Regions from separate parts of the Phyllobacterium sp. 1468 genome, predicted to be linked through region 1. Evidence: predicted binding sites of a transcription regulator. Region 1 holds the regulator's gene; each other region holds the start of a gene.
What was found. The regulator PhoB, encoded in region 1, activates phosphate uptake and scavenging genes when phosphate is short. The targets are predictions, from matches to a motif close to TGTCATNNANCTGTCAT.
Positions count from the first base shown of each region.

Region 2: J2X72_RS10750 (inorganic phosphate transporter) is a predicted target of PhoB. The motif match lies at 3,907-3,923, and genes of this name have one in related genera.
Region 3: J2X72_RS07545 (UDP-2,3-diacylglucosamine diphosphatase) is a predicted target of PhoB. The motif match lies at 3,947-3,963, and genes of this name have one in related genera.

Region 1 covers NZ_JAVDSX010000001.1:202,046-212,259, forward strand. Annotated here, with positions in the region: gene J2X72_RS01020 (hypothetical protein) at 1-13, opposite strand, end outside; partial or broken gene J2X72_RS01025 (PQQ-dependent sugar dehydrogenase) at 237-1,572, shown strand; gene J2X72_RS01030 (hypothetical protein) at 1,625-1,777, shown strand; gene J2X72_RS01035 (hypothetical protein) at 1,861-2,175, opposite strand; gene J2X72_RS01040 (DUF427 domain-containing protein) at 2,344-2,679, shown strand; gene J2X72_RS01045 (DUF3175 domain-containing protein) at 2,701-2,985, shown strand; gene J2X72_RS01050 (SDR family oxidoreductase) at 3,394-4,383, opposite strand; gene J2X72_RS01055 (hypothetical protein) at 4,505-4,858, shown strand; gene J2X72_RS01060 (gamma-glutamylcyclotransferase family protein) at 4,855-5,265, shown strand; gene J2X72_RS01065 (ferritin-like domain-containing protein) at 5,351-5,842, opposite strand; gene phoB (phosphate regulon transcriptional regulator PhoB) at 5,977-6,663, opposite strand; gene phoU (phosphate signaling complex protein PhoU) at 6,677-7,408, opposite strand; gene pstB (phosphate ABC transporter ATP-binding protein PstB) at 7,431-8,204, opposite strand; gene pstA (phosphate ABC transporter permease PstA) at 8,275-9,594, opposite strand; gene pstC (phosphate ABC transporter permease subunit PstC) at 9,591-10,214, opposite strand, start outside.
Region 2 covers NZ_JAVDSX010000003.1:323,831-334,044, forward strand. Annotated here, with positions in the region: gene J2X72_RS10735 (aldehyde dehydrogenase family protein) at 1-378, shown strand, start outside; gene J2X72_RS10740 (SDR family oxidoreductase) at 420-1,169, shown strand; gene J2X72_RS10745 (oxidoreductase) at 1,292-2,134, shown strand; gene J2X72_RS10750 (inorganic phosphate transporter) at 2,263-3,861, opposite strand; gene J2X72_RS10755 (beta-ketoacyl-ACP synthase III) at 4,065-5,189, shown strand; gene J2X72_RS10760 (DUF1080 domain-containing protein) at 5,421-6,269, shown strand; gene J2X72_RS10765 (FAD-binding oxidoreductase) at 6,413-7,696, opposite strand; gene J2X72_RS10770 (glutamine synthetase family protein) at 7,895-9,328, opposite strand; gene J2X72_RS10775 (Crp/Fnr family transcriptional regulator) at 9,476-10,195, opposite strand.
Region 3 covers NZ_JAVDSX010000002.1:429,218-439,431, forward strand. Annotated here, with positions in the region: gene dgcA (N-acetyl-D-Glu racemase DgcA) at 1-666, shown strand, start outside; gene J2X72_RS07535 (MFS transporter) at 663-1,865, opposite strand; gene J2X72_RS07540 (glycosyltransferase family 1 protein) at 1,994-3,070, opposite strand; gene J2X72_RS07545 (UDP-2,3-diacylglucosamine diphosphatase) at 3,060-3,881, opposite strand; gene J2X72_RS07550 (NADP-dependent malic enzyme) at 4,108-6,405, shown strand; gene J2X72_RS07555 (DUF2865 domain-containing protein) at 6,475-7,419, shown strand; gene gltX (glutamate--tRNA ligase) at 7,337-8,710, opposite strand; gene J2X72_RS07565 (ABC transporter ATP-binding protein) at 8,780-10,214, opposite strand, start outside.

The sequences.
Region 1 (10,214 bases):
AACGCGGAAGCATCGTTTTCATCCTTCGTGTTTGCGTGGTTCGATGGTCGACAAACCCACAGCGTGAGGATAGAAGGGGACAAATATTTTTTCGATTGGACCGCAAGGTCAAATATATAAAAGCGGCATAATGAAAGCGCGACGATACCAACGCGCAAGTTTGCCGCATCGCCCGCAGCAACTTTGTTTATTTTCGTGCGTTGCACAACTCCAGGTTCTCCATTCAAGGGTCAGCCATGAAGACGGCGTTTCTCATTATCGCGGCATTGCTGGTGCTCGCATTGCTCGCAGCGGCCGGCGTCTACTTCTATTCGCGGGAGTCCGCGACAATTCCCGTTGAACAGGGGTACGGCCCCGATCCCACCCTGCCTCCACCCAATCCCAAACCTATCACCACGGTCAACATCGCCGAGGCTTCCTCCTGGCCGGAAGGCAAGACGCCGACAGTTGCGGCAGGGATGAAAGTCAGCGTCTTCGCCAAGGATCTTGACCATCCGCGCTGGCTGCATGTCCTTCCCAACGGCGATGTTCTTGTGGCCGAAACCAATGCCCCCGCGCGGCAGAACCAGTCCTTCAGCATCCGCAGTTGGGTCGAAGGCCTGATCATGGGCAGGGCTGGTGCGGGGGTAAAAAGCCCGAACCGCATCACGCTGCTGCGCGACGCCGACAATGACGGTGTGGCCGAGGTAAAGGAAACCTTTCTTGAGAACCTGAATTCGCCCTTTGGAATGACCCTTTCAGGGGGCAAACTCTACGTCGCCAATACCGATGCGATCGTCGCCTACCCCTATGATGATGGCAAAACGAAGATTTCGGCAGCACCGGAAAAGATCGCCAACCTGCCAGGCGGCCCGATCAATCACCACTGGACGAAAGATGTGATCGCCAGCCCCGACGGGACAAAACTCTATGCGACGGTCGGATCGAACAGCAATGTCGGCGAGAACGGCATCGACGCGGAAGCCAACCGGGCTGCCGTCCTCGAGATCAACCTGAACACGAAAAAAACCAGGCTGTTTGCCTGGGGTCTGCGAAACCCGAACGGGCTATCCTGGAATCCCGAAAGTGGCGCCCCTCTGGGTCGCGGTCAATGAGCGCGACGAGATCGGCAGCGATCTTGTTCCGGACTATATGACATCGGTTAAGGATGGCGGGTTTTATGGCTGGCCATACAGCTATTATGGCCAGAATGTCGATGTGCGGGTCAGTCCGCAGAACCCGGAGCTTGTCGCCTCGGCGATCAAGCCGGACTATGCACTCGGTCCGCATACCGCGTCGCTGGGTTTGACCTTTTATACCGGCTCGCTCTTTGGCCCTGAATACAAAAACGGCGCGTTTGTAGGACAGCACGGCTCCTGGAACCGCAAGCCGCGCAGCGGTTACAAGGTGATCTTCGTTCCTTTCAGCAATGGCAAGCCGAATGGACCTCCGCAAGATATACTGACGGGCTTCGTCGATGGCGATAAGGCTCTTGGTCGTCCGGTAGGCGTCGCCGTCGACAAGGCCGGCGCTCTTCTGGTTGCGGACGATGTTGGCAACACCATATGGCGGGTGACACCCTCCGCACCGTGAATTCGGAACCTATTGCGCCTCCGTCGGTTAGAGCCGAAACGGGAGTGGAATCATGGCTGAGTATTCATGGCTTCTTATACTGATCGGTGGGCCCTTCATATTGGGGCTGTTGCTGGCACTGGGAATGAGGCAGCGCCGGCTGAGCCGTTATGAACGGGAAGCTCGTGATCGGGCCACCGATCGCATCTATCGCGAAGAGCAGTAACAGCCGCCTCGAATCTATGTTCCCTCAAGGGATTTGGGGTGACGCGCTCGCCCTCCACAAACATGCCACGATCCATCCGGAGACTATCTGCGAATGAGTTCGTGAAACTCGTCGCGTTGGCCTGGCACGTCCTGCGCAACCACGAGACCAAGACCCTCCTGATCGAACACCGCGAACCACTCATCCCATTCGACCAGACGCGGCCTGCCAAAATCTTCGGGACGATCCGCGCCCTCGTGATCATCATCCTCATAGGCATGTTGACCAAAACGGATGGAGATTACAGGCTCATCGCTCCCGATCAGCTCTTCCGCATCGCGAATGGCAGGTATGCCGGATCGCGCCGCAGCCCAGTCCCGTATCTCCTGATGGTCCGTAAGCAATCTGGTCTCCGTCATGGGGTAATTCTCCTTTGCGTTTCTAACGCGTCAAAAGTGCCGGGGTTCCTGTGAAGAATAGAGTCGGCACGGTTTGTTCACTTTTTCATAGGCGCGGAACATTTTGCTTCCTTGTGGCTTAAAACTCAACGAAGCTCCGGTCAGTCAATTGCGAAAAAGGAATAGGCCATGGATAGCGGCATCACTATCACACCATATACTCGCCCCGTGACCGTACGATTTCATAGTGTCGTAGTCGCTTCGACGGAGCGGGCATTGGAATTATTGGAACCCGGACACGATCCAGTCCTCTATATTCCTTTCGACGATATTTATTTCGCCCATCTCGAAAAAACCGAAACCAGCACGACATGCCCTTGGAAGGGCGCCGCCTCCTACTGGCGGATCACGGGTCAGGGCGAGTCGGCCAACGATGCGATGTGGGCTTATGAAGACCCCATACCGGACGTCGCTGCGATCCGGGATCATGCTGCATTCGACCCAAAGAAGGTAACGTTCGAGTGAACGATCATTGGAGGTTTCAAGATGGCCGGCAAGCCAAAAGAGAAATGGTCACAGGATGTCACCGAGAATAGTGACGCACTCGACCTTGAAGCCCATATTTTCGAACAGGATGACCCGCACAAGATCGCTGTCTCGCTGAAGCGGTCTGCAGAGCAGTCCGAACGACGCAAATCAAGCCCTTACCGGTCTGCCATGTCGATGCTGACGTTCTATATCAACCGCGCGGGCCACAATTTGCCCGACAAACAAAAGAATGTATTGGAGCGGGCAAAGGACGAATTAAGGAAGGAGTTCGGCCGCACCTGAAGGCCGCCCGGAGACTTATTGCTTTATGTCTGCCGGCGGACATACAATTGCGCTTGCACGCAAACGGCGTACTGTTCTGTTTGACTATTGCAGAGGGTACTCGGATGGGCCAGAGACTGGACCACAAATTGGAATGCGCAAACTGTGGGACAATCTATCTCGACATACCGGCAGACGTAGATTCAAACTCGCCGATACACTGTAGTTCATGCGGCAATTTTCTTGGCTCATGGGGCGACCTGAAGACCGATTTTGCCCGTCAAGGCGGGCGACACGGGGTATTCCGTATGGAAAAAGGCATGATTACCCGGCTCGACGAACCTGCCCAGATTCTGCACGGTGTGGCCAACGAAAACGCTCCCAAGCCGCTGAAACCCGTCGGCTAGGTCGCAAACTCATATCGCCTCCTCAATACCCACCGACCACGGGCAGAATCTCGCCAGTGATGTAGCTTGAGCAATGGGACGACGCCAGGAAGACATAGGCTGGTGCCAGCTCCTCAGGCTGGGCGGGTCGTTTCATCGGTGTGTCTGAGCCGAACTTCGAGACGTCCCCTGCCTCCTTGTCGGCCGGATTGAGCGGCGTCCAGACGGGACCCGGCGCAACGGCGTTGACGCGGATACCGCGGGGGAGCAGGTTTCCGGACAAAGCCCGGGTGAACGCGTGAATGCCACCCTTGGTCATCGAATAGTCGATGAGGTTCTTGCTGCCCACCAGCCCCGTGACCGAGCCCGTATTGACGATCGCCGATCCGGGTTTCATCTTGCGCGCAGCTGCTTGGGCAAGAAAGAAATAGCCGTAGAGATTGGTCTTGATCGTTTCATCAAAGTGCTGTTCGTCCAAGTCCTCGAAATCGTCCGTGTGCAGCTGGAATGCTGCATTGTTGACCAGGATATCGATCTTACCGAAGGCTTTGATCGTCTGTTCGACCGCGTCGTGGCAAAAGTCTCGCTTGCGGACGTCCCCCGCGATGACGAGACAAGGTCTTCCTTCCTTCTCGACCAGTTTCTTTGTTTTGTCCGCATCACGCTCTTCGTCGAGATGCACGATAACCACGCTGGCCCCTTCACGCGCATAAAGAACCGCAACCGCCCGTCCTATGCCGGAATCGCCACCCGTGATCAATGCGACTTTTCCATCAAGTTTTTTCGAACCCTCGTAATAGGGGGCATCGTACATCGGTGCCGGCGTAAGCTCGGCCTCGAGACCGGGTTTCTTTAGATGCTGCTTGGGAAATGGCGGAACGGGATAGGCACGGGCACCGGTTTGTGGCGCATTCTTTTTCGCAGAACTGCCCTTGTGTTTATCGATCTTATCAATCTTTGCTTGAATTTCACGGTGCCGTTTCGCAGTCTTGTCCCCTGCCGCTTCATGCCGTGAAAGGTTTGCCTGTGTCATCTGAATCTCCTTCGCCGCATGTGATCTTAACCCCCAGGCATCCGAATTGTTCCTGTCGTAATGAGGAACTATCTGCTTTGATCTGACGTTTTCGACCAACGGCACAACCGAGGGACGACAGATGGCCAAACAACCGACGATTGCCCGCATTTGGCGTGGCCGAACCCGGCCGGAACACGCTGATGAATACGAGGTGTACAATTACGAAGCTGGCATCAAGCCGCTGATCGAAAAGGCGCTCGGGGTGCAGACCCTGCGGGAGGACCGGGAGGACGAGACGGAATTCATGACGATCTCTTATTGGGAGGACGTGGAGTCGATGGCGCACTTCACCGGAGGCGACCCCAACAGCATCCATCATCTTGCCCGGGATGGAGAGTTCCTGATCGAGCTGCCTACCCGCATACAGGTTCTCAAAATCCGTTCGGCTCACGGCCTGACTGGATTTGGCAAGTTCGTCGCAGACTTCCGATGAGAATATTCGCCTTCGGCACCTTGAAGAAAGGTTTCCCGCTGCACGCCCACGGCCTGAATGATGCCGTGTTTGTGGGAAACTGCCGCACAGTCGAGCGGTTTCCCATGCTCATTGCCGGATCCTGGTTCACGCCGATGATGCTGGATTTGCCTGGCACCGGTTTTCGCGTAAAAGGCGAACTCTACGACATTGCCGAGAGCCGATTGCCTCTGCTGGACGCACTCGAATCCGTTGGCTTGCCAGGTAATTTTCGCAAGTCGATCAAGATCTGCGATGAGGACGGCAACCTCGCAGGCTGGGCGTTTGCATTCCTCAAATCGCCGGATCTCGCCATCCCGGTTCATTCGGGCTACCTGGACGAATATCTGGATGGAAGGTTCATCCCTCCATGGGAACGGCAGAAATAGAGGAACGCCCGCCCCTGGAGCCTTTCCTGCCTGGATGACGGGCGTTCTGGATCATTTTCTTTTGGGACGGGGCGTTGGCAGACAGTCAGGCAGCTGCTGCCCGGTTGAGTGAGCCTTCCGCCAGTTTCGACAGCGCGGCGTCGGTGGCAATTTCCTCCTGCAGGGTTGCTCCCAGCAGTTTCTTCGCATCGGGCATATTCAAATCCCCGGCCCAGCGCGCCAAGGTTCCGTATCGCGCGATCTCATAATGTTCAACGGCTTGCGCTGCGGATGCCAGTCCGGCATCCAGAGCGGGCTCATCCTTGAATTCATCCAGAATTTCCTCGCCTTCGGCGATAATGCCTTCTATCGCATCGCAGGTCTTGCCCTGTGCGCGTTTGCCGAAAATTTCGAAAACCTGTTGCAGACGCTCGACATGAACCTCTGTCTCGGCCCGATGCTTCTCGAAAGCAGCCTTCAGTTGCGGGGACGCCGCGCCCTTGGCCATTTTCGGCAGCGCCTTTAAGATTTTGCGCTCGGCGTAGTAGATGTCCTTCAGGGTTTCATGAAAGAGTTTGTCCAGTGTCTTCTCGACCATTGTAAGACTCCCATTCGTTTGGCGGTTTCGTGGTTAAACGCAATCTGGCTGCGCAAGTCGACCGCGGGTGTAACGAGGGTGCTGGACAATGGTTCCTTGTTCGGGCCGGAAAGGTAATCCCGTCGCCTCCAATATTAACCGAATGAATATCCCGCGCCCCGCACCGTGCGGATGGGATCGATGGAGCGGCCAATGTTGATGGCCTTGCGGAGACGTCCGACATGAACGTCGACGGTGCGGTCGTCCACATAGATGTCGGCGCCCCAGACATTGTCGAGCAGCTGACCACGCGAGAACACACGGCCCGGAGATTGCATCAGGAATTCCAGGAGCCGGAATTCCGTCGGACCGAGTTTGAGTTCGCGTTCCTTGCGGTAGACGCGATGTTGCTCACGGTCGAGCTTGAGATCGCCGAAGCTCAGCACATGCGACAGAAGGCTCGGGTTGACCCGGCGCAGCATGGATTTGATGCGTGCAAGCAGCTCCGGCGTCGAGAACGGCTTGACCATGTAATCGTCCGCGCCGGTCGCAAGGCCGCGCACCCGCTCGCTTTCCTCGCCGCGCGCCGTCAGCATGATGATCGGCAGGATTTCCGTCTCGCGCCTGGCTCTCAACCGCCGGCAGAGTTCGATGCCGGAAAGGCCAGGCAGCATCCAGTCGAGGATCAGCAGATCCGGCACTTTCTCCCGCAGGGCTATCTCCGCTTCATCTCCGCGTGCGATCGTCTCGACTGCATAGCCTTCAGCTTCAAGATTGTACCTGAGGAGAACGCTCAAGGCTTCCTCGTCTTCCACAACGGTGATTTTGGGAGCTATAGCCATTTTCTACCTTCAATTAGGACGCGAGAGGTTCATCCACGACGATAGTGTGGGATTGGTCTTCCTTTGGGCGTTCCGCCGGAAGCTGCGTTCCCGTCACAATATAATAAACTGTCTCTGCTATGTTCGTCGCATGGTCGCCGATGCGTTCAATGTTCTTTGCACAGAAAAGCAGGTGCGTGCAGGCGGAGATATTGCGCGGATCCTCCATCATGTAGGTCAGAAGTTCGCGGAACAATGATGTGTAGAGCGCATCGATCTCATCGTCACGCTCGCGCACGATATTGACCTGCGCGACCGAACGTGTGGCGTAGGCGTCGAGAACGTCCTTGAGCTGCGTCAAGGCCAGTTCGGCAATGGTCTGTAACCCGCGATAGACGGAGAGCGTTTGCCTCGTATCGGTAACAGCAACCACGCGCTTGGCAATGTTCTTGCCAAGATCACCGATGCGTTCCAGATCCGATGAAATGCGGATCGTACCGATGACTTCACGCAGGTCGATCGCCATGGGCTGACGCTTGCCGATGATGGTAATCGCCTTTTCGTCGATTTCGCGCTGACCGGCATCGAGGATCAAATCGTCCGAGATCACGCGCTGTGCCAGCGCATTGTCCGACTTGACCATGGCAGCGACAGCCTGTTCGACCATGCGCTCCGCATGCCCGCCCATCTCGGCGATCTTGTGCGTCAGGAACTTCAGTTCTTCGTCGTAGGAACGGACGGTGTGCTGTGCTGTCTGTTCGGTCATGATATCAACCTCTTTCCCGTGATCAGCCGAAGCGTCCGGTGATGTAGTCTTGCGTGCGCTTTTCCGTTGGGCTGGTGAACATCATTTCGGTATCACCTACCTCGACGAGGTTGCCCAGATGGAACATTGCGGTGCGCTGCGATACGCGGGCCGCCTGCTGCATCGAGTGCGTCACGATGACGATCGTATAATTTTCGCGCAATTCGTCGATCAGTTCCTCAACCTTCGCGGTGGCGATCGGATCGAGCGCCGAGCACGGCTCATCCATCAGGATGACTTCCGGGCTGACGGCAATGGCGCGTGCAATGCACAGGCGCTGCTGCTGGCCGCCGGAAAGACCTGTTCCCGCTTCGTGCAGGCGATCCTTCACCTCCTCAAACAGGCTGGCGCGACGCAGGCTCTTTTCGACGATTTCATCGAGTTGCTGGCGGTTCTTGGCAAGACCATGAATACGCGGGCCATAAGCCACGTTCTCGAAAATCGACTTCGGGAAGGGATTGGGCTTCTGGAAAACCATGCCAACGCGGGCACGCAATTCCACAACGTCGATTTTTGGATTGTAGATGTCCTCATCGTCCAGTGTAAGAAGGCCGCCGACCTTACAGCCTTCGATCGTGTCGTTCATGCGGTTCAGGCTGCGCAGGAAAGTCGACTTGCCGCAGCCCGAGGGTCCGATCAGGGCCGTTACCATCTTCTCTGGCACATCGAGGCTGACACCGAACAGCGCTTGCTTGTCACCATAGTGGACGGTGACGTCCTTGCCCTGCATCTTGATAGCATTTCCCTGAGCGCTCATTTTGTCGTTTACCGCTTTTTCGAGATTTCGTTCCGTCATCAGGTTCATAATTAGAGCCTTTCCCGACCCGTTACCACCGCCGCTCGAAGCGGCGACGCAGAATGATGGCTGTGATGTTCATGACCGCGAGGAAAATCAACAACACGATGATAGCGCCCGATGTACGCTCGACAAAGGCGCGTTCCGCCTCGTTGGCCCACATATAGATCTGCACTGGCAGCGCCGTGGAAGGATCGAGCGGCGTTACAGGACTGTTGGCGACGAATGCGACCATACCGATCAGAAGCAGCGGCGCCGTCTCACCCAGCGCGTGCGCAAGACCGATGATCGTGCCGGTCAGGATGCCGGGGGCGGCCAGCGGCAGGACGTGGTGGAACACCATCTGGGTCTTCGACGCTCCGACGCCCAGCGCCGCAGCGCGGATCGATGGCGGAACGGCCCGCAGCGCTGCGCGGGTCGCGATGATGATGGTCGGCAATGTCATCAGTGTCAGCACCATGCCGCCGACCAGCGAGGCCGAGCGCGGCATGTGGAAGAAGTTGATGAAGACAGCCAATCCGAGAAGTCCGAACACGATCGAAGGAACAGCCGCGAGATTATTGATATTGACCTCGATGATGTCCGTCAGCCGGCTCTTCTTGGCGTATTCCTCAAGATAGATGGACGCGGCGACGCCAATCGGCAGGGAGAGACAAAGGACGATCAGCATCATGTAGAGCGAGCCGATCAGCGCCACGCCAAGACCGGATGTCTCGGGCCGGCTCGACGCGCCATAGGTGAAGAGGCCGGTATTGAAGCGCTGGGACATCGCGCCCTCACTCTTCAACCTGTTCATCCACTCGACCTGCTGGTCTGAAACCTTGCGGCGGGCTTGATCGACGGTGAGATCGATCTGACCCTTGAAGGCAGAATCGATGTCCGCACCAGTCAGCACCCAGACGTTCTGCGTCGTGCCGATAAGCGAAGGATTGGCTACGACGAGGTCGCGCAATTGTCCGCGCACGCCTTCCGAAAACAGCTTGCCGAGCTCACGCATCGCGGGCTTGTTCGTCGTCGCCACGCCCAGTTTTTCCGCCAGTGCATTGCGTGCCAGGATCGGATAATTGGCCGTTAACAGGACGTTCGGATCGGTCGCACGCTTGTTGTCCGGATCGATGATCTTCGGATCGAGATTGATCGCAAGATTGACCTCGGTCTGCCAGAAGGCCGTATAACCGTTCGAGAACACGGAATACATCAAGGCGACCAGGAAGAAGAGGCCGATGGCAATCGCGGTGATACCATACAGCTTGAAACGACGTTCGGCGGCATAACGGCGCTTGAGCCCGATGTCACGGCGCGCCGGACGTGCAGATGCTGGTGCAGCGGGATTGAGGGCTATGTCGGTCATTCGTACTGCTCCCGATACTTACGCACGATGTAGAGCGCAAAGATGTTCATCGCCAGAGTGATGAAAAAGAGGGTGAGGCCCAAGGCAAACGCCACCAGCGTTTGCGGTGAGTTGAATTCCAGATCGCCCGTGAGCTGATTGACGATCTTGACTGTGATCGTCGTCATCGCTTCGAACGGGTTGATGTTGAGATTGGCCGCAACACCGGCAGCGAGCACAACGATCATGGTTTCGCCGATGGCGCGCGACGCGGTCAAAAGCAGCGCGCCGACGATACCCGGCAAGGCAGCCGGAAGAACCACACGGCGGATTGTTTCGGACTTGGTGGAACCGAGCCCGAGTGATCCATCGCGCAGCGAGCGGGGAACCGCGGTGATGATGTCATCGGAAAGCGACGAGACGAAGGGGATCAGCATGACACCCATGACAATGCCTGCAGTCAAAACGCTTTGCGCCTGGATAAAGGCATAACCACCGGAAAGTGCCGCGCTGAGATCGCGCAGGAATGGACCGACTGTGACAAGCGCGAAGAAGCCATAGACGATCGTCGGGATACCGGCCAGCACCTCAAGCAGCGGCTTGACGACCGAACGTACGCTGCGGCTTGCATATTCCGCCAT
Region 2 (10,214 bases), on a different contig from region 1:
GACGCCCCGGCCACTGGCTACTATGTGGCACCAGTGCTGTTCGGCGCCGTCGATCCCACGGCCATTATCGCCCAGGAGGAGGTTTTCGGCCCGGTGCTCACCCTGTTTGCGTTTGACGATGAGCAGGAGGCCGTAAGGCTAGCCAACCACACCGACTATGGCCTCGTCGCGGGTATCTGGACCAAAGATGGCGCGCGCCAGCATCGCGTTGCCAAGCGCGTGCGTGCGGGGCAGGTCTTCGTCAATGCTTACGGGGCGGGCGGTGGCGTCGAACTGCCATTTGGCGGTTTCAAGAAATCCGGTCATGGTCGAGAAAAGGGTTTCGAGGCCCTCTACGACATGTCCGCGACCAAGACGATTATCTTTCGTCACGATTGATCGAATTTACCAATGATCACCAGCATGTATGAGGAGAAGACATGAAGCGTTTGGCCGGCAAGACAGCAATCATCACCGGAGGAGCATCCGGCTTTGGCGAGGCAATGGCCCAGCGTTTCGCCGGAGAAGGGGCCAATGTCGTGGTTGCTGACCTGAACCTTGTGGGCGCCGAAAAAGTCGCCGCGGATATTGGCAAATCGTCTATTGCAGTTCATGCCGACGTCACGCGCAAGGAGGAAGTGGACGTCATGGTACAGGCCGCGATGGACGCGTTTGGCCGGATCGACATCATGGTGAACAACGCCGGCTTCACCCATCGCAATGGCCCGATGCTCGGTGTTGACGAGGCAACGTTCGATCTCATCACCGGTGTCAACATGAAAGCGATTTACTATTCGGCGCTCGCCGTGGTGCCTATCATGGAAAGGCAGGGCGGTGGCTCTATCCTCACGACTGCCTCGACGGCGGGTCTCCGCCCGCGGCCTGGCCTCACCTGGTACAATGCGTCGAAGGGATGGGCGATCAGCGCCACCAAATCCATGGCGATCGAACTTGCACCGAAGAACATCCGGGTCAATTGCCTGTGCCCGGTCGCGGGCGAAACGCCAATGCTTGGCCTGTTCATGGGCGAGGACACGCCGGAAAAGCGGGCGCAGTTCAAGGCAACGGTGCCGCTTGGCCGCCTTTCCACACCGCTCGACGTCGCCAATGCAGCGTTATGGCTTGCCTCGAGCGAGGCCGACTTTATTACCGGCGTTGCACTGGAAGTTGATGGCGGCCGCTGCATCTGATCGAACGATAATCCTTGAAACATGGGCGGGGTGGGCTACATTACCCGTGTAGCCAATTTTTCCCCTGTGCTGCCCTGGCCCCCCCGGACCCCCGTGGCGCTCCCATTTTCAAGGACATCAACATGACATCGAAACCTGTCTGGTTCATCACTGGCTGTTCAACCGGCTTTGGGCGCGAACTTGCGCGCCATACGCTTGAGCTTGGTTATCCGACCGTTGTCACCGCCCGCAACGTGGCCCAGATCGAAGACCTTGCCAAAGGCCATGAGGAAAACGCGCTTTTGCTGAAGCTCGACGTGACCAAGCCTCAGGATATTGAAAACGCGGTCAAGGCGACATTGGAGCGTTTCGGGCGCATCGACGTGCTCGTCAACAATGCGGGCATCGGCTATTTCGCCTCCTTCGAGGAGAGCGAAATGGAAGAGGTGCGGCAGATGTTTGAAATCAACGTCTGGGGCCTTGCCAACATGACCCGTGCAGTCCTGCCGACCTTGCGCAAACAGCGCTCGGGCACCGTCGTGAATATCTCCTCGCAAGGCGGGTTGGTGGCCAACCCTGCTGTCAGCTTCTACACTGCGACCAAATTTGCCGTCGAAGCGCTGTCGGAAGCTCTTTCGAAGGAAATAGCGCCCCTCGGGCTCAAGGTGCTTATCGTCGAGCCAGGTCCATTCCGCACCGATTGGGCGGGCCGCTCGGCCAATGAGGCCAAACACACGATTGAGGACTATCGCGCCACGTCCGGTCAGCGCGCCGAAATGATCCGTAACATCAGCGGCAATCAGCCGGGTGATCCGGTCCGTGCTGCCAAGGCGATCGTCCAGGCGGTCGAAGCCAAGGATCCGCCGCTGCGCCTGCTGCTCGGCAAACAGGCTTTCCAGAACGCCCACGCCAAGATTGCCGACCTTCAAAAGGATTTCGGTGCTTGGGAAAAGGTGACGTTGGGCGCGGATTACCCGGACGCCTAAATTACGATCAGGTGGACAAAAAAATGGCCGGCGAAAGCCGGCCAGTTTGTTTTATTGCCTGCTTCTTGGGTGTATTGAAACGCCTGTCAGCGCGAGCCCAGAACTGCCTCCAGCTGCTAAGAAGCGCTCTAGATCAGTTGCCGCAAGATCAGGAACAGCGTGAATGACAGTGCGATCGAGACCGGCAAGGTCAAGATCCACGCCATGGCGAGGTTTCGCACTGTCGACATCTGCAACCCTGAACCATTGGCAACCATCGTACCGGCAACGCCCGACGACAGGATGTGTGTTGTGCTCACCGGCAAGCCCAGGCCATCCGCGGTAAAGATCGTCCCCATCGCCACCAGCTCTGCCGATGCACCCTGCCCATAGGTTAGATGCGTCTTGCCGATCTTCTCACCGACAGTGACGACGATGCGCTTCCAGCCGACCATGGTGCCAAGTCCGAGAGCCAGTGCCACGGCGACCTTCACCCATGTCGGGATGAACTTCGTCGCGTTGTCGATGGCCTTGTGGTAGGACTTCACGGCCGTCATTTCCGCATCCTGCAGCGGCAGTGGCTTCTGTTTCTCGACAAGTTTCAGCGCCTCGCCGATCAGGTACATGTCATTGCGCGTGTTGCTGACCATACCGTTTGGCACATTGGCGGCCGAACCGTAGGGCGAGATCGACGCACTCGTTTCATCGATGAAGCGCGGCAATGCGGCGGACATCTCGTCGCTCCATGTCTTGGTGCGAACTGCATTGTTCACCACCTCGCGGGCATCGGTAACCACAATTTCCGGCTTGGCGTATTTGTGCAACGCCGTGGTCGCCGCAGTGGAAGCGGCCTTATAGGCTTCAAGGTAATTGATGTCCGGCGTGCGGTTCAGGGCAAAAGCGGTCGGAACGACGCCGATCAGGATCAACATGATCAGGCCCATGCCCTTCTGGCCGTCGTTCGAGCCATGGGCAAAGGAAACGCCTGTGCAGGTGAAGATGAGCAGAGCCCGGATCCACAAGGGCGGCGGAGTATTGCCCTTTGGCGCCTCATAAAGCGCCTTGCTCTTGACGAGCACTTTCATCACCAGCAGAAGCAGCGCGGCGACGCCAAAGCCAACGAGCGGTGATACTAAAAGGGACATGCCGACTTCGGTCGCCTTGGACCAGTCGACGCCGCTCGTCACAGTGCCAGCCGGAGCCAGAAACTGGTTGGCAAGGCCCACGCCGACGATTGATCCGACCAGCGTGTGCGAGCTTGAAGAAGGAATGCCCAGATACCAGGTGCCGAGGTTCCACAGGATCGCAGCGATCAAAAGTGAGAACACCATCGCAAGACCGGCACTCGAGCCAACCTGCATGATCAGTTCCACCGGCAACAGCGAAATGATGCCGAAAGCAACAGCGCCACTCGCCGTCATCACGCCGAGAAAATTGAAGAAGCCAGACCAGATCACGGCAAGTTCGGCCGGCAGAGAATTGGTATAAATCACCGTCGCGACGGCGTTTGCCGTATCGTGGAAGCCGTTGACGAATTCGAAGCCGAGAGCGATGAGTAGCGCGAGGCCGAGAAGGATCCACGGCACCGCGACCGCGCTGGTCAACTCATTGGTGAGGGAATAACCGACATAAACAAGCCCGGCGAGGAGGATGGCAACTACAGCATAGTTCGGCCATTGGCCGAGACTGCTTGGTTTGTCGAGTGGATGCTCAGCGCGCAGAGCATCAGTGGCGTTACTTACCGTCATGACCAGATCCCCAAATGGTTAACACGGAAAGGCTATGACCCTCACGTGAACCCTTGATGACAAAACGAGGCTCAATTCGGACTACCTTCGTCGAGACCGTCTACTCCTCCGTCATAAGGGAGAAGGAAGTGCACACGTATGACAACTTGCGCGAAACGCCCGGAAACTCTATCGCTTTTCAAACACCAGATTTTGGAAGCGCCATGCATAAGGTCGTCATCAGCGGTACGGGCGTTTTCACGCCGGAACAGTCCATCAGCAACGCCGAGTTGGTGGAGGCGTTCAACACCTATGCCACTCGGCAGAATGAGCTCTATGCCGACGAGATCGCCGCAGGCACGCGGGCGCCGGTGACCATGTCAGCGGAGGATTTCATCGTCCGCGCGTCCGGCATTGAAAACCGCTACGTCCTCAACAAATCCGGTATCCTCGATCCGGAGATCATGCATCCTGTACTGCCCGAGCGCGCAGACGAGGATTTGTCCGTCATGGCGCAGATGGCCGTGCATGCCGCCAGTCTAGCCCTCGCCAAAGCCGGGCGGGATGTGTCGGACGTCGATGCCGTGATTTGCGCAGCTTCCAATCATGAGCGGCCCTATCCGGCCATTGCAATCGAGGTACAGCAAGCACTCGGGATCGAAGGCTTCGGCTTCGACATGAATGTCGCCTGCTCGTCGGCCACCTTTGGGATCCAGGCCGCTGCCGACATGATTCGCTCAGGCTCGGCGCGTGCGATCCTCATGGTCAATCCGGAGATTTGTTCGGCGCATCTCGAATGGCGCGACCGCGACTGTCATTTCATCTTTGGCGATGTGTGCACCGCCGTGCTGCTTGAGCGCGATGATCTGGCGACGGCAAAAGACCGCTTCGAGATCGTTTCGACCCGCTGCCTGACGCAGTTTTCCAACAATATCCGCAACAATAACGGTTTCCTGCGCCGCACGCGCGAGGGCCATATGGCCGACCGGCGCGACATGCTGTTCAAGCAGGAAGGCCGCAAAGTGTTCAAGCAGGTCGTGCCGATCGTCTCAGACCTGATCCTAACCCATCTTGCCGACGAGAACATCGCGCCCGCGCACCTGTCGCGCCTGTGGCTGCATCAGGCCAACAAGGGCATGAATGACCTGATCGGCGTCAAGGTGCTCGGCCGGGAACCGGAACCCGGCGAACAGCCCAACATCCTGCAGGATTATGCCAATACATCCTCTGCGGGGTCGATCATCGCCTTTTCGAAATATTCCGATGACCTCGCCCCCGGGAGCCTTGGCGTCATCTGCTCTTTCGGTGCGGGTTATTCGGTCGGCAGCGTGATCGTCAGGAAGGTCTAAAGCCATTCGATGCAAGCCGATTGTGCTTGAAAGTAAGACTTAAGTCGAATTGTACAGTGGATATAGATCATGGTACCGATTGAGGAATGGAGGAGTAGCTTTCGAGGAAGTTAATCTGCTATATCGCGCGAGATTATTTTGGCTTCTTCTTCGAAGCCCCTTCTTGGCTCGTCTAATTTTCCAGTGCCTAATACTCAACGCCCTTTCTTGCGAGTAAATTCACAAAGTCTCATGAAAAAGTATTGCTTTACCTTCGTCGTCTGCGCTTTTTTCAGCGTTTCTGCGGCTGCGGCCGATCCGATTGGGGGGAAGGGTCCGAACGCCATTGATTTTGCCTCGGTGCCGTCTCCGCCTGACCCGACGACACCCGAAGAAACCGAAGTCTATAAGCCGGTTCCAGACGTAGTGATACCAGGCGTTACCCCATCCGATCCGCCCTCCGATGCCATCGTGCTGTTCGATGGCAAGAATCTTGGTGAGTGGGTTTCTACTAACGACAGATCGCGCCCCGCGCGATGGAAGGTAGACGGGGGCATTCTGACGGTTGTCAAAAAAATCAACGGCCGGGACGTTGGTAACATTGAAACCAAGCGCTCGTTCAAGAGCTATCAATTGCACCTTGAGTGGAGAATCCCCTGCTATATTACTGGGACGGGCCAGCAGCGGGGCAATAGCGGGGTGTTCCTGGCCGCAACCGGACCTGGCGATACCGGCTATGAGCTGCAGATACTCGACTCATTCCAGAACCCGACATATGTAAATGGTCAGGCGGGAAGCATCTACAAGCAGTCCATCCCTCTGGTGAACGCCAGCAAAATTCCGGGGGAATGGCAGGTCTATGATGTGATCTGGAACGCGCCGAATTTTAACACGGACAGCTCGCTGAAAACACCCGCGCGCGTGACGGTCTTCTACAATGGCGTCCTGATACAGAACAACTTCGAATTGCAGGGCGAAACGACTTACATCGGTTATCCAAAATACAAACAATACGACACAGCACCGATCAAGCTACAAGCCCACGGTGACCCAAGCGAACCCGTCAGCTTCCGCAATATCTGGGTCCGTGAATTGAAGTAGCGTGTGCGTGGATCGAATGCGGTGTGTCAAGTGCACCGGATGGGCTCGGAGGGCTTTATTCCGGGAAGCCGCCAAGATCACGAAACTTATGGATCCGATGGTTTGCCAAAGGTTATTTCCACCAGATTCTAGTACTTGAGAAGCTAAATCCGGTCCATCAGCGCGTACCAGCTCAGTGCAAGGAACAGGAGCGGCGCCCGGAAGGTGCGCCCGCCCGGGAAGGCCGGGACCTTCAGTTCCTCCAGCAGCTTAAGCCGGTCGCGGTTGCCGGCGATGGTCTCGGCATAAAGCTTGCCGACGAAATTCGATAGCAGCACACCATGCCCTGAGTAACCGCCGGCCGAGATCACATTCGGCATGACCTCGCGCACAAAAGGCTGGCGCGGCAGGGTGATACCCACTGAGCCGCCCCAGGCCTGGGTGATTTCGACATCCGCCAGCGCCGGGTAGATTTCGGCGATCTGCCTGCGGATATGCGTGCTGATGTCGAGTGGATTATCTGCCGTATAGGCTTCGCGCCCGCCAAACAGCAACCGGCCATCCCTGGAGCGGCGGAAATAGCGCACGACGAAGCGGGAATCGTCAACGCTCTCGCCGCCAGGCAGCACCGGACTGTCAGGCCCGAGCGGCACCGTCGCACCGATAAACGAGCGGATGGGCATCACATGCGAGGCGCTGATCGGTTCGAGATTTCCGCCATAGGCATTGACCGCGATCAAGCACTTCGCCGCGATCACATTGCCGAAAGGCGTCGTGACAGTCACGCGTCCGTTTTCGGATTTGATCCCAGTGACCTTGCTGTTCTCGTAGAGATGCGCGCCGGCGCGCGCGGCCGCTCTGGCCGTGCCGACAAGCAGCTTCATCGGCTGGATATGCCCGGTGCCCTTGTCATATACGCCGCCGAGATAGCGGGTCGAACCGAGGCGTTCCGCGGTTTCCGCGGCGTCCATATAATGAATATGCGGATAGCCGAAACGCTCTGCCATCAGTTCCGCGTGCAGCCGATAGTCCTTCAGATAGCGCTTCTTGTGCACGACGGACATTTGTCCCGGCACATATTCGATGTCGATCTTATGGGTTGCGGCAAATTGCAAGAGATGGCTTTTCGCCTCTTCGGCAAGATCGAAGAGCGCCTTTGCGCGGGTGAAACCATATTGCGTCTCGAGTTCTTCCGCCCAGGCGCGCTGACCGGTGCCGAGCTGGCCGCCATTACGCCCCGATGCGCCGTCACCGAAGCGCCAAGCCTCGAGCAAGACCACGTCGACACCTGCCGACGCCAGATGCACGGCAGCGGAGAGGCCGGTAAAGCCGCCGCCGATAATGACGACATCGGCGTTGCGCGATCCATCCAGCGCCGGATATTCGATACGGTCGGTCGTGGTTTCATACCAGGAGATGCCGGGAGAAATGGGGGACTGGTAGAGCATGTATTATCGATTCCATTATCTGCTGCGCAACCGCTGTGCGTGGTTCGACAAGCTCACCATGAGGGACGCCGAGTATTGCCGAGATGCCAGTTTTGCGACGCGGGTGATTACTGCAAACAGCCTGCATCCCTCATGGTGAGCTTGTCGAACCACGCACAGCGGTTGCGCAGCCGAACTAGCGTTGTATGGCGGCACTTTTCACACGTTCAGCAGCAAAAACTCGCGTTCCCACGGGCTGATAACCTCCATGAAGGTCTCGAACTCGGCGCGTTTGATTGCGGCGTAGGTGATTGCGAAGGATTCGCCGAGCATGGCCACCAATTCCCTGTCCTGCTCGAACAGGATTGTCGCCTCGATCAACCCGCGTGGCAATTCGATCAGATTGTCGTTAACGGTCGTGGAGGCAGGTTCGTCCGGCTCGATCCTGTTGTTCATGCCGATCAAGCCGCAGGCGAGCGATGCCGCCAGTGCCAGATACGGGTTGGCATCGGAGGAGGGAATACGGTTTTCCACACGCCGTGCCGCTGGGTCCGAGCGCGGTACGCGAAATGCCGTTGTGCGATTGTCATAGCCCCATTTGACATTGACGGGCGCAGAGGCCGCTGGTGTCAGCCGCCGGTATGAGTTCACATAGGGCGCAAACATTACCAGCGAGGCCGGGACATGCTTCTGCATGCCGCCAATAAAATGCCGGAACGCCGGGCTTTCCGTGCCATCCGGGTTGGAGAAAACATTGCGCCCGGTTTTCTTGTCGACGATCGATTGATGGATATGCATCGCGGAACCCGGCTGGCCCTGTATAGGCTTCGCCATGAACGTCGCATACATATCGTGCTTCAACGCGGCTTCACGGATGGTGCGTTTGAACAGGAACACCTGATCGGCAAGCTCGATCGGATCGCCGTGCCGCAAATTGATTTCCAGCTGCGCCGCGCCTTCCTCATGGATCAGCGTGTCGATCTCGAGGCCCTGACTTTCCGAGAAATGATAGATGTCGTCGATGAGTTCGTCGAACTCGTTGACGCCGGCAATGGAATAGCCTTGGCCGCCGCCAATCGCCCGGCCAGAGCGTCCGACAGGCGGGGTCAGCGGATAGTCCGGATCGGGATTTTTCTTGACGAGATAGAATTCGATTTCCGGCGCGACGACCGCCTTCAGGCCCTTCCTGGCATACGCGGCCATGACACGCTTCAAGACGTTGCGCGGGGTAAATTCCACGGCTTCCCCGTCCTTGTTGACGAGATCGCAAATGACCTGCGCTGTCGGATCGCTTTCCCACGGTACTTCCGAGAGCGTGGAAAGATCCGGCATCAGTTTCAGATCGCCATCATCCTCAGGATAGGAGAAGCCATGGCCGTCTTCCGGATAGGAACCCGAGATCGTCGCCATGAAGACGGCCGAAGGCAGCGCCAGCGAGGTATTGGACGTAAATTTCTTCGACGGCATCATTTTGCCGCGCGCCACACCGGCTTGGTCCGGGGTGATGCATTCGATGTCCTCGATATCCCGCCAGGCCAGCCACTCGGAAGCTTCGCGCCAGTTCTTCACGCCGCGTGTGGCTTTGACATAGGCCGGAGTGCGCCGCCGCGTTGTCGTCCGTGCGGGTCTTTTCTCGGGAGTTTCGGAGGGCATCAATCACCAGAATGAGTTGCAGTGACAAGATGATAAAGCAAATCCAGGAAAAGTGTGAAGCGGTTTTCCGTCCGCAATTGCGCAAAAGCAAAATTAGCGTTAGCGGGATGGAGGCGGGAAAATTGTCGCTCCATCAGGTTCTATGGGTTATCGGGCGAGACTGATCCCGAGAAGCCGCTTGTATTCGGTCTCGGCGACCCCGTAGAAACCATTTGCCTCGGCCATGAGTCCGGTGCGATCAACGATGGTTATCTGTCCTCGCTTTGCCCGGATCAACCGTTTGTCTTCCAGTATATGCAAGACTTCCGTCACCCAAGGCCGCCGCACGCCAAGCATGACCGACAGGAATTCGTGCGTCAGCGCAATATCGGGACCGTGCGTGCGGTCATGAACCATCAGAAGCCAGCGAGCCATTCTGGATGAGACATCCGCCTGACTGTTCGCCAATGCGGTCGAGGCTGTTTGGATGACCATGGTTTGCACATAGAGGAGCAGATAGCTGCGCAGCGTGTTGCTTGTTTCCATAGCACGCTGCAGACGGACGGTAGCGATACTGTGACCGACACCAGCCACTTGCATGTAGCTGTCGTGCGGCGATTGCGTCGCTCCCAGAACGACTGAGGAGCCCGTCATGCCCTCATTGCCAGACACGCCCACTTCGACGTCCCGGCCATTGGGCATTTTTGCGACAATCGAGGCAATGCCCGTTTCAAGAAAGTAAACGTCGGTGACGGGAGTTTGCGATTCCTCGATCACGTACCTCAGCGGCAAGTTCTTTGCTTCAAGATGGGGAACCAGCAATTCAAAATCGTTCGCGCGCATATGCCTGAGAAGCCTGTTCTCAAACGCAAATTGTGAAGCCGGCATCCTCGTCCCTTCTCGCGGG
Region 3 (10,214 bases), on a different contig from region 1:
ACTGTTGCTGATCTTCTTGGCTTGTCACATTTGCACCATTTGACGACAGCGGTGACCGTTTCCTTCGGCGACGTCCAGACCATGGCTGCCGCGGCCCGGGATTTCGCCGACCGCCCGTTGATCAAGGTCAAGGTTGGCGGGGAGAACGATGCCGAGCGGATTCGGGCTGTGGCCAACGCCGCGCCCTCAAGCCGGATCATACTTGATGCCAATGAAGGCTGGAGCAATAACAACATTGTTGAAAACATGTTGGCTGCAGCCAAGGCCGGCGTCGTGCTGATCGAACAACCTTTGCCAGCCGGCAACGATGCCATTCTCGGCACCATACCGCATCCGGTGCCCATCTGTGCTGACGAGAGCGCCCATGGCACAGACGATCTGCACACACTCCTTGACCGTTATGACAGCATCAATATCAAGCTCGACAAAACGGGAGGCCTCACAGAAGCATTGCGCATGCAAAAGCGCGCCCGCGAGCTTGGGTTTGGCATCATGGTCGGGTGCATGGTCGGGACGTCCTTGGCTATGGCACCCGCAGTACTGCTGGCGCAGGATGCGGATTTCATCGATCTCGACGGACCGCTGATCCTGCGCGAAGACCGTAAACCTGGCCTCTTGTTCGAAGGAAGCCGCATCTCCCCGCCCCTCCCGGAACTGTGGGGTTAACCCTCTCGTTGTTCCAGCCTTAGTGCAACGATCGCAAGGGCGAGACCGCACGCAGCCAAGACCACCATCACGTAAAAACCATAAATCCCGCTGGCACTGTAAAGCGGTCCCGACGCCATTGTGGCGATGGCGAGCGATGTACCGATGAAAAATGTCGAAAGTCCCTGTGCGGTGCCGCCGCGTTCCTCGGGGATGGTCAGTGCTATCATTTTCTGCATGCCGAGAAACGACAGCGCGAAGGAAAACGCGTGCAAGCTCTGCACGGCTAGAAATCCTGCAACACCGAGGCCGGCGGGTGCAATAAGCGGAAAAACCGCCCAACGAAACATCGCAGCGGCCGAGCCGATGATCAGGACTTTAGCCGGATGCAGGCGGCCGAACAATCGACGGAAAAACGTAAACATGATGACTTCGGCAACGACTGAAATCGACCACAGCGCGCCGATCATGGTCTCCTCGATGCCGATCGATTTCCAGTAGATCGCAGAAAAGCTGTAGCCATAAGCGTGGCTGGCCTGGGTGATGCCAGTGGCAATGAGAAAGGTAACAAAGGCCGGCCTGCGCAGCGCCCTTCCCGCATCTGCGATATCGACATCCGAAAGCGGTGAAAGACGCCGTGGCTTGCCGATGCGCGGCACGATGAAGCTCATGCCACAGGCTGCTACGAGCGTGGCTAAAAGTGCCCACGGAATGATGTGCTCGCCCACTTGCTGGATGAACACACCGCCAACGAAAGACGTGAGCAGAAACGATATTGAGCCCCAGACGCGCATCTTCGCGAAATCGGCGCCGAACCGGCGGACCCCGGACAGCGCGATCGTGTCGGCAAGCGGCACTTGCGACGTCCATGGCGGGGCAAGCATTAGGGATACGATCAAAATCCCGATGAAGCCGAACGGGACGAAATAGAAGGCCGCGACGATGACGGCCAAAATCGTCGCCATGGTCAGTATGTGCGCGCGATCATTCGAACGGTCGGCGAGCATTGATACCAGCGGCGCGGCGATGACACGCACGAACAACGGCATGGACAATACGATGGAGATTTGCGTCGGTGTCAGCGCACGATATTCGAGCCACAACGGAAAGTACGGCAGATGCATGCCGCTCGATGTGAAAATCGCGAAATAAGCCAACGCAACCCGCAGCTCGAAACGAAACGGCATATCCTGGATAGGGTCCGCTGCAGCGGCTGTCATGGAAAAACTTTCGGAAGATCGAGGGGTTCAGGCGGAATCGCAATCGTGCATTTGCCTGAGATTCGCAACTATCACGAAATTCGCCAAGCGCCTACAAACACCGGAGTTCATCCGCAACTAACATGGTCTTATCGCGCTGATACGATCTTGCCGGATTTTACTTTGCGTGGTGCAGGCGCCGTCGCACCTCCAATCGTCGTCAATGCGCTTTCGAATATGTCAGCGCAGGCTTCCCAGCTGAAGCCCTTGAGTCTGACGTCCGGATCGACCCGGCCCATTTCCAGCGCGCCCAGCGCCGCCTTCTGCAGATTGTCGGAAAGAACACCCGCGCCTGACGCGCCGATAACATCCTTTGGACCCGGAACGGGATACCCCGCGACAGGCAGCCCGCAGGCTATGGCCTCAAGCAGAACAAGACCGAACGTGTCCGTGCGGCTCGGAAAGACGAATACGTCCGACCCCGCATAATAACGAGCAAGGTCTTCGCCTTCTTTCTTCCCGGCGAAAACAGCATCCGGATATTTCCGCTTCAATTCGTCCAGATCCGGACCGTCGCCCACGATAAGTTTGGTGCCCGGCAGATCAAGAGACAGGAAGGATTCAAGATTCTTTTCAGGCGCGACACGCCCGACGCAAAGAAAGACAGGTCGGGGCAGCTTTAGATCGACATCGGGTTGCGGCCGGAAAAGCGCACGGTCGACGCCGCGCGTCCACACTTTCAGCGTCGCAAAGCCGCGTTCGGCAAGTTCGTCATGGATGGACTGTGTCGGGACCAGGCAATGTTCGGCTGCATTGTGAAAGCGCCGCAGGAAACTATAGGACCATGACAGAGGCACAGGCAGCCGCTCGCGCAGGTATTCAGGAAAACGGGTATGGAAGCTGGTGGTAAATCGCCAACTATTCTTCAGGCAAGCACGGCGTGCCATGATGCCGAGTGGACCCTCGGTCGCGATATGCACATAAGCCGGCTGCAGCGCTTCGATGCGCGCCCTGATGGCAAGGGGATGGGTCAACGCCAGACGAATTTCCGGATAGGTCGGGCAAGGCGCAGAACGATAATCTGCAGGCGAGATGATTGTTACTTCAAAGCCGCGGGCTTCCATTTGTTCACGCAGCTTGGTTAGCGTACGAACCACGCCATTGACTTGCGGGTGCCACGCATCCGAGACGATGACCAGGCGCTTCGCTTGACCGTCAGGCTGCATTCGCCGCCTTTGGACGCTTGTCATCCAGCCGGACGACGGGCGCAAAGCCGGCCTGTTCGCCGATCAGATGCGTCCAGGAAAGGAGTTCCATGCGGCCATCAAAGTGCTCGACGATAGCCGTGCAGCTTTCAACCCAATCACCGGTATTGATGTACTCGACGCCGTCGATCTGCTCGATCGTTGCGTGGTGAATATGGCCGCAAATCACGCCATCCGCACCAATGCGCCGGGCCTCGTCCGAAACCACCGTCTGGAACGACCCGATGAAGTTCACGGCCTTCTTGACGCGGAACTTTGCCCAAGCCGAAAACGACCAGTAGCGCAGGCCAAGCATGCGCCTTATCCTGTTCATGAGTGTGTTGATTGCGAGCGCGGCGTCATAGGCCCAATCGCCGAGATAAGCGATGTGGCGGGCATTGCGCACGACAACATCGAACTGGTCTCCGTGGATGACGAGAAATTTCCGGCCGTCCGCGGTCTCGTGAATGATCCGGTCCATGACCTCAATGCCGCCGAAATGCGTCCCCTGGAAATCACGCAAGAACTCGTCATGATTGCCAGCAATGTAGAAGATACGCGCACCCTTGCGGCTTTTGCGCAGGAGCTTCTGCACGATGTCATTGTGCTCTTGCGGCCAATGCCAGTTGCGACGCAGGCGCCAGCCATCGACGATATCCCCGACCAGAAAGATCGTATCGGCGTCGTGGTATTTCAGAAAATCCAGCAGAAAACCGGCCTTCGCACCTTTCGAGCCGAGGTGCACATCGGACAGGAAAAGCGTGCGGAATTTGCGGGCCTCGATCTCGACCATGACGCTGATCTCCGTTCAGCTGACGCAAAGGCGCGTCCATTAGCGCTGACACAAACCTGATTCATGCAACAGTCTTATGACGGCACCGAAAAGTGCGTGTTTCGGCGAGATAGGCCCTTGTAACAAAATCGCGTTCCGCTATGCCTCTGGATGAGATTTTAGCGTGCTGGAAAATTTGAATCGCCAGTGTATAAACGCGCGAGCCAAATCCCGGAGGACATCGTCAATGGCCAACGACCAAACGCCCAGCAACTCTGATCTTGAAGAAAGCGCATTGTTCTATCATCGCTTTCCTCAGCCGGGTAAGCTGGAAATCCAGGCGACGAAGCCGCTTGGAAATCAGCGGGATCTTGCACTTGCCTATTCTCCCGGTGTCGCTGCGCCGTGTCTCGCGATTCACCAGAATCCCGCAACGGCAGCCGACTATACCAGCCGCTCCAATCTCGTCGCAGTCATCTCCAACGGCACCGCTGTCCTCGGCCTCGGCAATATCGGCCCGCTCGCGTCCAAGCCCGTCATGGAAGGCAAGGCCGTCCTTTTCAAGAAATTCGCCAATATCGATGTGTTCGATATCGAAATCGACGCTCAGGAAATCGGCAAGATCGTCGATGTGGTAGCGGCTCTGGAGCCGACTTTCGGCGGCATCAATCTCGAAGACATCAAGTCGCCGGAATGTTTTGAAGTAGAAGAACAACTTCGCGCCAAAATGAACATCCCGGTGTTCCATGACGACCAGCACGGAACCGCGATCATCGTGGCGGCGGCTATTCTCAACGGCATGGAACTTGCCGGAAAAGAGCTCTCCAAGATCAAGATCGTCGCTTCCGGCGCCGGCGCAGCGGCAATCGCTTGCCTCAACCTCCTGGTGAAGCTCGGCGTTGACCGCAAGAACATCTGGGTCTGTGATATCGATGGCGTCGTCTATGAGGGCCGCAATACGCTGATGGACCGCTGGAAATCGGTCTATGTTCAGAAAACCGATGCGCGGGTTCTCGCAGATGTCATTGGCGGCGCTGACGTTTTTCTCGGCCTTTCGGCCGCCGGTGTGCTTAAGCCCGAGCTATTGAAGCAGATGGCACCTAACCCGCTGATCATGGCCTTGGCCAACCCAAACCCGGAGATCATGCCGGATGAGGCACGCGCGGCGCGTGCCGACGCGATGATTTGTACCGGCCGTTCGGACTTTCCCAACCAGGTCAACAACGTCCTTTGCTTCCCCTTCATCTTCCGCGGCGCCCTCGATTGCGGTGCGCGGGCGATTAACGAGGAAATGAAGATGGCGGCAGTACAGGCTATTGCCGCGCTTGCTCGCGAGGAACCATCGGACGTTGCCGCCCGCGCCTATTCCGGCGAGACGCCGACCTTCGGGCCGAAATATCTCATTCCCTCGCCGTTCGATCAGCGTCTCATTCTGCGGATCGCACCGGCGGTCGCAAAAGCCGCGATGGACACCGGCGTTGCCGAACGTCCGATCGAGGATTTCGATGCCTATCTCGACCGGTTGAATCGCTTCGTCTTCCGCTCCGGCCTGATCATGAAGCCAATCTTCACCGCGGCAAAAACGGCGGAGAAGAAGCGCGTGATCTATGCGGACGGCGAGGATGAGCGAGTCTTGCGCGCAGCTCAGGTTGTGCTGGAAGAAGGCGTCGCCATCCCGACCCTGATTGGACGCCCGCAGGTCATAGAGACGCGGCTGCAGCGCTATGGGCTGAAAATCAAGATCGGCACCGATTTCGATGTCATCAATCCTGAGGATGACCCGCGTTATCGCGATTACGTCGATCTGCTGCTCAATCTCACAGGGCGGCGGGGCACAACACCGGAAGTTGCTCGCACCATGGTCCGTGCCAGTGGCACCGTGATCGCAGCGCTTGCCATCGTTCGCGGGGAAGCCGATGCAATGATCTGCGGTCTTGAAGGCCGTTTCGAGCGGCACTTGCGTAATGTCGACCAGATTATCGGAAAACTGGAGGGCATACGCAATTTCTCGGCGCTGAGCCTGCTTATATCGCAACGCGGTGTGCTGTTCCTGACCGATACCTATGTCAGCATCGATCCGACAGCCGAAGAGATCGCCGAAAAAACAGTTCTCGCCGCCAACGAAATCCGCCGCTTCGGCATTGAGCCCAAGGCAGCCTTGCTCTCGCATTCCAATTTCGGCTCACGCGATTCCGAAAGTGCAGCAAAGATGCGGAGCGCGTCAGAAATTCTCCGCGTCAAGGCGCCTGATCTGGAGCAGGATGGCGAAATGCATGGCGATTCCGCACTGTCGGCGATCCTGCGGGAGCGCGTACTCCCGCATTCGCGGCTTAGCGACGAAGCCAACCTGCTGGTCTTCCCCAATCTCGACGCGGCGAATATCACCCTCAATGTCGTCAAATCCGTTACCGATGCCTTGCATGTCGGCCCGATCCTGCTCGGTGCCGCCAAGCCCGCACATATCCTGACGCCATCCGTGACATCGCGCGGTATCGTCAACATGACGGCACTCGCGGTGGTGGAAGCATCACAACGCGTTGATTAACCGGCGGGTGTCTTATTGCTGCCGCATGGCCGTGGCTGGTTCCAGCGCATTCACTCGCCTCGAATGCGCATGACAATCTTGGGCCGCCGCATGTACCGAACATTCCAGATCGCCTTCATAGCAGTGACCGCCATTCTGGCGGCGGGGCAACTTTCGTCTGCAAATTCAGATATTTGCGCGCGGATGCTGGACCGACTCGACGAGCTCAACCGCAACGCCGATGTCGATGACTTCGAACTCAACTTGCGGCGCGACCGCGTCGAAGCTGCGCTCGATGCCAATAATTGTTCTGCCGTGGACGACCGTGTCTATGATGACCCGCAGCCGGACACTGCGGGTTCGCAGCCTTACGAGGTTATGGGAAAAGAGCCGGAACCTATCGAGCCAGAAATGAGTACAGCGCCGGTCTATGGCGGCCGGTATCAGACGCTTTGCGTGCGTTCATGTGACGGCTACTACTTCCCGCTCTCCTATGAAACCGGCGCGGAGAATTTCTCACGCGATCAGGCACAGTGCCAATCCCAGTGTCCCGGCGCAAAGCTGTACTATCAGCCTACCGACAATCCAAATCCCGAAAGGATGACGTCGTTAAGCGGCGAGGATTACAAGGATATGCCGAATGCCTTCAAGTTCAGGAAGGTTGGAGCCAATGGAACGCCGCAATGCGGGTGCCAGAAATCGGCGGCAAATTTCTCCACATTGGGCAATCCAGCGGCGGCGACATTCGCCACCGGAAAGCCCGGCGAACCAGCAAAAGTTGTCGAACCTGCGAAGCCCGTCGAAACCAAAGTCGAGCCGACCGTGTCGGCAGCTCAACCGACCGAAAATCCGTCATCCATTATTCAGTTGGGTGAACCCGCGACGACCAAGACGGAGGCCCCGCTGCCGCAGCCGCTTAGCGGCGACAAGCCGATCGATCCGAACCGCAAGGTCAGGGTCGTCGGGCCAACGTTCCTTCCCGACCAAGAAGGGGCAATAAATCTGCGAGCTCCGGACCAGAAGACAGCCCAGTAAGCGCGATGCGTAGGGGCATGAATAGTGGCTTGCCCTTGCGGCCGCTCTGGACTTTCACCGCATCGGTCCATAGCTTCCAGGTCTCGCGGTTCCAGGGCTCAGGCGGTAAAAGATCGAAAGCAGCGCGCACGAATTCACGATCCTCTTCGGCAAGCTGTTCGTCCGTCGCAGGACCTTCTTTAATGATCTTCCACCAATTTGCAGCATCGGCCACACGCGAAAGATTGCCCCGAACTGCGAGCCAGAACGCCTCTGACCGATCGCCCTCGATACCAAGCGCTGCAAGGCGATCCTTTGCTTGCGCATAGGGCATGGCGTGAATCAGCGCGCGGTTGAGCGCATCGAGTTCAGCCGGGTCGAACTTCGAAGCCGATTTTGAGGTTGCCGCCGGGTCGAAAATGTCTGCTAGCGTCGCCATGTCGGGTACGGCCGTCACATTTTCCGACGTTCCAATCAACACGGCAAGACTGGCCACAGCCATTGGTTCATAACCGTCACGCCGCAAACTGCCGATCGACAGCGCGCCTGTTCGCTTGGAGATCCCCTCTCCCGCCGCAGTCGTCAGGAGGTTGATGTGACCAAGTTCGGGGACCTTCGCACCAAGCGCCTCGATGATAGCGATCTGTACGCCACTGTTGGTAATGTGGTCGTTGCCACGGATGATATGCGAGATGTCCATGTCGACGTCGTCAACGACCGAGGTGAACGTGTAGAGGTAGGTGCCATCTTCCCGTATCAGAACCGGATCGGAAAGCGAGGCTAGATCAACCGTTTCCCTGTCGCGCACGATGTCGTTCCAGTGAACTTCGGTCCTCGTTACCGAAAACGGATCGTCTTTGAAGTTTGGCAGCAGGAATCGCCAATGCGGCCGGCGGCCTTCGGCTTCAAGTTTTTCCTTGTCGGCTGGCGTCAGCTTCAAGGCATCGCGCCCATAGATAGGCGGAAGGCGCCGCGCCAGGCGCAGCTTGCGCTTACGTTCAAGTTCCTCGGCAGTCTCGTAGCATGGATAGAGCACACCCGCTGCCTTGAGCCTATCGGCGGCAGCATCATAGATAGGGATCCGCTTCGACTGGTACTCGATGCGCACCGGTTTGATGCCCAGCCAGTCGAGGTCCGCGATCGTCGCTTCAGCATATTCCGTCTTGGAACGAACGGTATCCGTGTCGTCGAAGCGCAGGATGAACTGGCCATTGTTCTTGAGGGCAAAAAGCCAGTTGAACAGGGCAATACGCGTATTGCCAATGTGGATATAGCCGGTCGGAGACGGTGCAAAACGGACGATGATGGTCATGCTTGCGGCATATCGGATAGAGCAAGCAATGGCAATATGGGCCGCGTTTGCGCGCGGCCCATCTTAGGGTCACGACCTGTCATCGTTGAAGACAAGCCCCTTGGTCAGCTCAAGCGTCTGCAGCTCGAACAGCCCGCGGTAGATACCGCCATTGAGCCCGATCAAAGCCTCGTGGTTACCCTCTTCGGCAATACGGCCGTGCTCGAAAACCAGGAGCCGGTCCAGCGAGCGCACAGTCGACAGACGGTGGGCGATCACCAGTGTCGTCCGTCCCAGCATCAGCCGCTCCATCGCCTGCTGGATCAGCACTTCGGATTCCGAATCGAGGCTGGAAGTTGCCTCGTCCAGAATGAGAACCGGAGCATCCGCAAGGAAAGCCCGGGCAATGGCCACTCTCTGACGCTCGCCGCCTGAAAGCTTGACACCGCGTTCGCCCACAAGCGTGCTGTACCCCTTCGGCAATGCCGTAATGAAGTCATGCGCGCTGGCCTGCCTAGCCGCCTCTTCGATCTCGCCTTGCGTGGCACCGGGCCGGCCATAGGCGATATTCTCCGCCAGCGAACGGTGAAACAGGATTGGCTCCTGTTGCACGATGGCTATCTGCTGGCGCAGCGAAGCCTGTGTGACCCCTGCTATATCCTGACCATCGATCAGGATCCGGCCCGACTTCACATCATGCAAACGCTGGATCAGCTTGACGAAGGTGGTCTTGCCCGAACCCGAATGACCAACCAGGCCGACACGTTCACCTGCCCGAATCGTCACCGAAAAGCGGTCATAGAGCGGCAGGCGATGTGCGCCATAGTGGAACGTCACATTGTCAAACTCGATCTTGCCGTTGCTGATCCGGATTGGCTTCGCGCCGGGTCGATCTTCAATACCAAGCGGTTGACTCTGGATATCAACGAGCTCCTCCATGTCATTGATCGAGCGCTGCAAATTGCGAATGTGCATGCCAACTTCCCGCAAATAGCCCTGCAGGATAAAGAACGAGGTGAGTACAAAAGTGATATCACCCGCACTCGCCTGCCCCTTCGACCACAGGATCAGCGCGAAACCGATAACCGCCGCCCGCAGGACGAGCAGCATCGTTCCTTGCGACGTGCCGTTCCACGTACCGCGAACCCAGGTACGCGCCGTCCGGTCCTGCCATTTGGTCAGGACTTTCGCCAGACGCGCATCTTCACGACTTTCCGCACCGAAACCCTTGACCACCATGTTGCAACTGACGGCGTCGGCGAGCGAACCACCGAGCTTGGTATCCCAGCGGTTGGCAAGGCTTGCCATGGGCGCAACGTAACCGAGCGACAGTGATGCGGTGACCGCGACGAACAGGAAGGAGCCGATGCCGATGATTACACCCATCAATGGCCAGTACCACGCCATCAGCGCCGTCGAACCAATCAGCATGATGACCGACGGAAACAGCGCCAGCAACAGCGTATCGTTCAACAGGTCCAGCGCCCACATGCCGCGTGTTACCTTGCGGACGGTTGAGCCGGCA